One region of the Xenorhabdus poinarii G6 genome, then DNA from elsewhere that is predicted to be linked to it. Evidence: riboswitches for the same ligand, from Rfam matches in the RefSeq annotation. Region 1 holds a riboswitch; each other region holds the start of a gene.

Region 1 (2,268 bases):
TACCAACGATGTTCGTGTATGTACGTGGCGAAATCAGTTTATCGTATGGGAATAACCTGTTGTGGGAATAGTCAGAAACGTCTTATAAATATTATAATTGGATAATATTTAATGAATAATAAACGAAAATTAGGTTGATTACGGGTAAAGCAATTATTTTCTATGTACAAAAAGAATGATTTAAATTAAATATTCTTTTTATCCTTATCTAGAATAGATTTTGTATAACGATAATTCTCTGCTTTACACCGTAACAGGTGTGAAAAACAATATGATGTATTAAACAGACTCAAGTGACTTATGGCATGTAACAATTTCTTTTTGTATTGATTCATGATGTTATATCACTTAAAGGTTATTGAGTAATTTCAAATCGGAATAGAGAATCAGGGTTTAAAATATGTGCGTTAACGCCAGCGCCTGAAAAAAATGGCTTGCGATTATATAAAGAGTGTGTAATAAAACATATGGGTAAACGAAGTATTGCTCTGTTAATAAATAACGGCAACCAATACTGTTTTTTATTTTTATGCCAATAGGCTAATAAAGTGATTCAAAGGAAATTTTTGAAATGGCAAAAATCACTGGTACTGTGAAGTGGTTCAACGAGTCTAAAGGTTTTGGTTTTATTACCCCTGCGAATGGTAGCAAAGATGTATTTGTACATTTTTCTGCAATTGTGAAAGATGGGTTTAAAACATTATCTGAAGGCCAACAAGTTGAGTTTGAAATTCAGGAAGGCCCGAAAGGTCCTGCTGCTGCAAACGTTTCAGCTTTATAGTCATTAATTTAATTTGGTTGGTGTTTAATTACTGGCTAAATATATTTATCATCGTTCTGGTTTGATTGTCTGATGATAATTTATTGCAAATATCACTCTATTGAGGTACTAATAGAGTGATTTTTATTTTGACTCGGGGCGTTCTTTATTGAACTGAGAAGCACCCGTATTACCTGATCTGGATAATGCCAGCGTAGGGAAGTCATGGTATCACGAGTTCCGATACCCGCTTTTCTTTAGTTGGTAGTAGGAATGACGACCATGAGAATTAATTCACTGACCATCGCAGGCACAGATCCTAGTGGTGGTGCCGGCATTCAAGCCGATTTAAAAACCTTTTCCGCCCTTGGTGCTTACGGTACAGCAGTGATAACTGCGTTGGTAGCGCAGAATACAATGGGCGTACAATCAGTTTATCATCTTGATCCCCGCTTTATTGTTACCCAGTTAGAATCTGTGCTTTCAGATGTCAGGATAGATAGCGCCAAAATAGGTATGCTGTCGAATGCAGCTAATGTCACTGCAATAGCAAAATTATTGCATTGTTATCCCATTCCCTACATAGTCTTGGACACCGTGATGGTGGCGAAAGGAGGAGCGCCTTTGTTATCACCTGAGGCCGTGACAGAAATGGTAGAACAACTCTTTCCTCTCGTCTCTTTGATCACGCCCAACTTACCGGAAGCCGCAGCCATATTGAAATGTGATCTTGCCAAGACCGAAGATGATATGTTATCGCAGGGACGTGCATTATGCGCAATGGGCTGTCAGGCTGTTTTGTTGAAAGGTGGACATTTGCCTAACGAAGAAAGCCCGGACTGGCTTTTTACCCCGGAAGGAGAGTGGCGTTTTACAGCGACCAGGGTTAATACCCGACATACGCATGGAACGGGTTGTACGTTGTCCGCAGCACTCACGGCATTACGTCCACGTTATTCTGATTGGCAAAGTACGTTGCCAGTGGCGAAAAACTATTTACAACATGCACTGATGCAGGCGGATAGCCTGGAAGTGGGTCATGGCATTGGTCCTGTCCACCACTTTCATCAATGGTGGTGATATTGCCCCGAATCATGCCCTTTTGGGATGATAGCGGATTTGAGAAATGGGGATATGGGGTCCCCATTTTGAAGCTGCTACCTCTGAGGTTGTTGATTAGGCGATAGTGATTGTCTTATCGAGATAGACATCCTGTACGGATTGGATCAATTCAACACCGTCTTTCATCGATTTTTTGAACGCTTTACGGCCAAGGATCAATCCCATGCCACCGGCTCGTTTATTGATAACAGCCGTGCGGACTGAGTCACTTAAATCATTATCTCCAGATGCGCCGCCTGAATTGATTAATCCCGCCCGGCCCATATAGCAGTTAGCCAGTTGATAACGAACGAGATCAATCGGATGTTCAGTGGTCAGATTGTCGTAGACGCGTTTATCTGTATGCCCGAACCCAATCGCAGTATAGCCACCATTTGTTTCAGCCA
Region 2 (2,268 bases), 1.8 Mb from region 1:
AACGGTAAGGATGCCAAACAAAGCCACCAAAACAGGCAGGATCAAGGTCATGGCACATAAGCGCAGAAATAGCCTTTTTCCCGGAAAATGGCGGCGATAAAGTGCCCGGGCAAGAAAAAGCGCCGGAAATACCGAGCAGAGGGCAGAGAGCAATGCCTGCCAGAAGGTAAACCGAATGACATGCCAAAGATAACGGTCATCCAGAAGTGCCTGCCAATCGCTTTCAGGGGCATAAAACCACAGCGTCCCGAAGGCTGACAAGGCAACAAGTATCAATAAGCCGGAGGCAATAACCCCCGGCAATAACCAACCCGCGATTAACGGCTGACAGCGCTTTGCCATGTACGGATCCATTTGGTACGGTGTTTTGCTACATCATCAGCATTGAATTGCAGCGATTTTTCAGGAACAGGAAGGTGTTTGAAAACGTCCGGTAGAGGAATATCAATCACCGGATACATCCATTGCGTGGTTGGCAAAACGCGCTGAAATGCAGGCGAGATCATAAAATTCATAAACTTTTGTGCCAGTTCCGGCTGTTTGCTGGTGGTGATTTGGGCGGCCACTTCAATCTGTAAATAGTGCCCTTCTTCAAAGATAGCGGCGGCATAGTTATCTTTTTTCTCTGACATGATGTGGTAAGCCGGTGACGTGGTATAACTCAAAACCATATCTCCCTCACCTTTCAGAAACAGGCCGTAGGCTTCACTCCAGCCTTTAGTGACCGTGAGTGTTTTTCTGGCAATTTTCTGCCATGCTTGTGCGGTGTTGTCACCATAGAGATTTTGCATCCAGAGCAGCAACCCCAAACCGGGGGTACTGGTGCGCGGGTCCTGATAAATAATCTTCCAATTTTGCGGATTATTGATTAATTCATCCATACTTTTGGGCGGATGCGGTAAGGTGTTTTTGTTGTAAATAAAGGCAAAATAGCCGTAATCATAAGGAATAAATGTCGTATTGTTCCATGTAATCGGTAATTTCAGTTTTGAGGTATCGACGTGACTTGGGGTGAATAACCCGGTTTTCTGCGCGGCCTGAATCAGATTGTTATCTAACCCCAATATAATATCGGCGGGGGTTTTTTTACCTTCGAGGCGCAAACGGTTCAGCAAGGAGACGCCATCTTCCAGCGCAACGAATTTCAGCTCACAGCCGCATTCTGCTTCAAAGGCTGTTTTGATGGCAGGCCCTGCCCCCCATTCAGAGGCAAAGGAATCATAAGTATACACCGTCAGTGTCGGCTTCTCCTGAGCAAAAACACAGGCAGAAATAGACAGCATACTGACAGCCGCAATAAAGCCAGAAAAGAGTTTCTTAAACACTTTGCTCTCCTGTAGTGATGATTGATCATCGTGATGAATATCAACCGTTATTAGCAGTGGCAAAGGATCTGAGAAGGTGCTAAATAAAAATTACATTGATCACACTAATGATTAGCATCTCAAATCCCTACGACGGTACTAGCCGGTTCAGGTTCGACGGGTTTATTCTCAGCAGTGTTGTGTTGTCACAACAGCACCCCGTTGAGATGGGGGTATTGTAGAGACTTCGGCTACGTCTGCAAAGTCCAATCATAGAGGTTTACCGCTTGAGGTGAGTGTGAAACAATTAGCGATATTTTTAAATTTATTCAATCAAGAGGTAGTCCGGTGATCGATGAGGATGGCTACCGCCCGAATGTAGGAATTGTAATTTGTAATCGCCAAGGGCAGGTTCTATGGGCCCGCCGTTATGGGCAGCATTCCTGGCAGTTTCCTCAGGGGGGTATCAATCCAGGGGAATCATCAGAACAGGCGATGTACCGCGAGTTATTCGAAGAAGTTGGTTTAAATCGCAAAGATGTTCGGGTTCTCGCTTCGACCCGGGGTTGGTTGCGTTACAAATTACCCAAGCGTTTGGTGCGTTGGGATACAAAGCCTGTTTGTATCGGGCAGAAACAACGTTGGTTTTTATTGCAATTGTTATGTGACGAAGCAGAGATTAATGTGCAGCGCAGTAAGACACCGGAATTTGATGGCTGGCGGTGGGTCAGTTATTGGTATCCTGTCCGGCAGGTCGTGTCTTTTAAGCGAGAAGTCTATCGCCGTGTAATGAAAGAATTCGCCGCGATTGTGATGCCAGTGCAGGAACCTGCTTCATTGCTATACTCACCTTATTTACATCGTCGTAGAAGAAATTAGGTCATAGTTATGCTGATGCGCTTAAGGGAAATTGTCGAAAAGGTTGCGATGGCAGCTAATTTATCTGAAGCGCTTGAACTACTGG
Region 3 (2,268 bases), 1.7 Mb from region 1:
AACGTGATTTGCTTACCGATTACTCAATGACTGATGGCGGCATAACGCAACCGTCTCTTCAATTAAACGACGAGCAATGGTATCAGGGGGCGGGATAAGCGGAAGATTATCATAGCGATGCCACGCTGCACTGATCAGTTCGACAGGGTCAATATTGATTTCGCCACTTTCATAATCGGCCAGAAAACCGACCATTAATGAATTTGGGAAAGGCCAAGGTTGGGAATCGACATAACGTAAATTACGGATCTTAATTCCACTCTCTTCCATCACTTCACGATGAACCGCCTCTTCCAACGTTTCGCCTACTTCAACAAAACCAGCAAGTACGGTATGAATGCCATGACGGTGACGCTGATGTTGTGCCAAAAGAAGATGATCATCACGCCGAATACCGACAATAATGCTGGGCGCAATTTGTGGGTAATAACGTTCATGGCAGTGATGACACAAACAGGCCCACTCATGCAGACTGGGCCGCATCTTATGACCACAGTAACCACAATAGCGATGTGAACGATAAAACTCAGCCAATTGGACACCACGTCCGACCAATTGAAATAATTTGTCATCCCGGTCAGAAATTAACCGGGGAGAAGACATATCTGAAACCATTTTCCGGCGGATTAACCAAACCTTCTCTCCCTGCCACTCGCCGATGGGGATCGCCATTTGATCTTGCAATGTCCATTGTTCAGCCGTCCCCAAAGGTAATTCCCCCTGTGGCAACCAGACCCGATTCTCAAGACTCACAATCCACCAACCCCGTTCTCTACCTGTCAGTTTTTGTTGCATCATCTGTCTCTATTCCATCATTGATTATGTGACCACGTCCAACACAGTTTGCTGCAAATCAACACAAACCAAGCATACTCCTTTTTATTGTCTTTCGCCTCGACGCTGGCAAGTACTCACAAGCCTAGTTAGCAACTGATTGAAGAAAGTGTGATGTTTTAAGTTGTAGTTTTTATCATCCCCTTTATACTCTGGAGTGTTTTTTCTTGTCGGAGTGCCTAACGTTCACCGTCTTATCACGATGAACACAGGCTGAGACCGTTAATTCGGGATCCGCAGAACCTGATCGGGCTAGTACCCGCGAAGGGAACAAGAGTAATCACCCCGCTGCCCGTATTGTGTACACCCTCGGTCAATATCGTGTACACCTACTGTTTGGCATCAACTATTACTCCCTGCGAGCTCCAGACAAGCAATTTTCTCAACGTAAGCCCGCTCAGCAATGAGACAGGCAACAACACAGTCAGGAATTTGCTATGTCTAAGTCCAATGAGACCGTTATTTCAAATAACATGGTTTCCAATACCATTATTCCAACGGCTGATCTTTCGCCAGAAGTTCATCCAACAAGACCGCGTAAGGCGCAACGCGATGCAGCACAAGCGTTTATCAATTCCGTTCAAGGCGTAACCTTCCCCAATTCAACGCGTATTTACCTTGCAGGCTCGCGCCACGATATTCAAGTTCCGATGCGAGAAATCCAACTCTCACCCACCCTTATCGGGGGCACGAAAGAGGAACCTCAATTTGAAGAAAACGAGTCTGTTCCCGTTTATGATACTTCTGGCGCTTATGGTGATCCTGATACCGTCCTGAATGTACAGATTGGTCTATGTAAAATCCGCCAGCCGTGGATTGATGAACGTCATGATACCGAACCCGTTCCCGTCCTCAGTTCCGATTTTACCCAACAACGCCTCGCCGATGCGGGATTGGATCATTTACGCTTTCACCATCGACCACATCCCCTGAAAGCGAAACCGGGTAAACGTGTCACCCAATTGCACTATGCACGCCGCGGCATTATCACACCAGAAATGGAGTTTATCGCCCTGCGCGAAAACATGGGACGCGAGCGTATTCGCAGCGAAGTCTTACGCCAGCAACATCCAGGACAGCGTTTCGGTGCTAACTTACCGGAAAACATTACGCCGGAATTTGTCCTACAGGAAGTCGCGGCGGGTCGTGCGATTATCCCCGCCAATATTAACCACCCGGAATCCGAACCCATGATTATTGGTCGCAATTTCCTGGTAAAAATCAATGCGAATATCGGCAACTCCTCCGTCACATCATCCATTGAAGAAGAGGTGGAAAAACTGATTTGGTCTACCCGTTGGGGAGCCGATACGGTGATGGATCTCTCTACCGGACGCTACATTCACGAAACCCGTGAATGGATACTGCGAAATAGTCCGGTTCCCATCGGGACAGTACCGATTTACCAGGCACTGGAAAAAGTCAACGGTATAG

What was found. Region 1 has a riboswitch for thiamine pyrophosphate ahead of thiD (bifunctional hydroxymethylpyrimidine kinase/phosphomethylpyrimidine kinase). Riboswitches for the same ligand answer to the same signal wherever they lie in the genome.
Region 2: another riboswitch for thiamine pyrophosphate. It lies ahead of thiB (thiamine ABC transporter substrate binding subunit); the one in region 1 lies ahead of thiD (bifunctional hydroxymethylpyrimidine kinase/phosphomethylpyrimidine kinase).
Region 3: another riboswitch for thiamine pyrophosphate. It lies ahead of thiC (phosphomethylpyrimidine synthase ThiC); the one in region 1 lies ahead of thiD (bifunctional hydroxymethylpyrimidine kinase/phosphomethylpyrimidine kinase).

What each region holds. Positions count from the first base shown of each region.
Region 1 covers NZ_FO704551.1:1,399,103-1,401,370, forward strand. Annotated here, with positions in the region: gene cspE (transcription antiterminator/RNA stability regulator CspE) at 572-781, shown strand; TPP riboswitch at 906-998, shown strand; gene thiD (bifunctional hydroxymethylpyrimidine kinase/phosphomethylpyrimidine kinase) at 1,043-1,840, shown strand; gene fbaB (class I fructose-bisphosphate aldolase) at 1,937-2,268, opposite strand, start outside.
Region 2 covers NZ_FO704551.1:3,167,671-3,169,938, reverse strand. Annotated here, with positions in the region: gene thiP (thiamine/thiamine pyrophosphate ABC transporter permease ThiP) at 1-342, opposite strand, end outside; gene thiB (thiamine ABC transporter substrate binding subunit) at 318-1,283, opposite strand; TPP riboswitch at 1,432-1,536, opposite strand; gene rppH (RNA pyrophosphohydrolase) at 1,653-2,183, shown strand; gene ptsP (phosphoenolpyruvate--protein phosphotransferase) at 2,193-2,268, shown strand, end outside.
Region 3 covers NZ_FO704551.1:3,060,400-3,062,667, forward strand. Annotated here, with positions in the region: gene nudC (NAD(+) diphosphatase) at 13-798, opposite strand; TPP riboswitch at 996-1,121, shown strand; gene thiC (phosphomethylpyrimidine synthase ThiC) at 1,308-2,268, shown strand, end outside.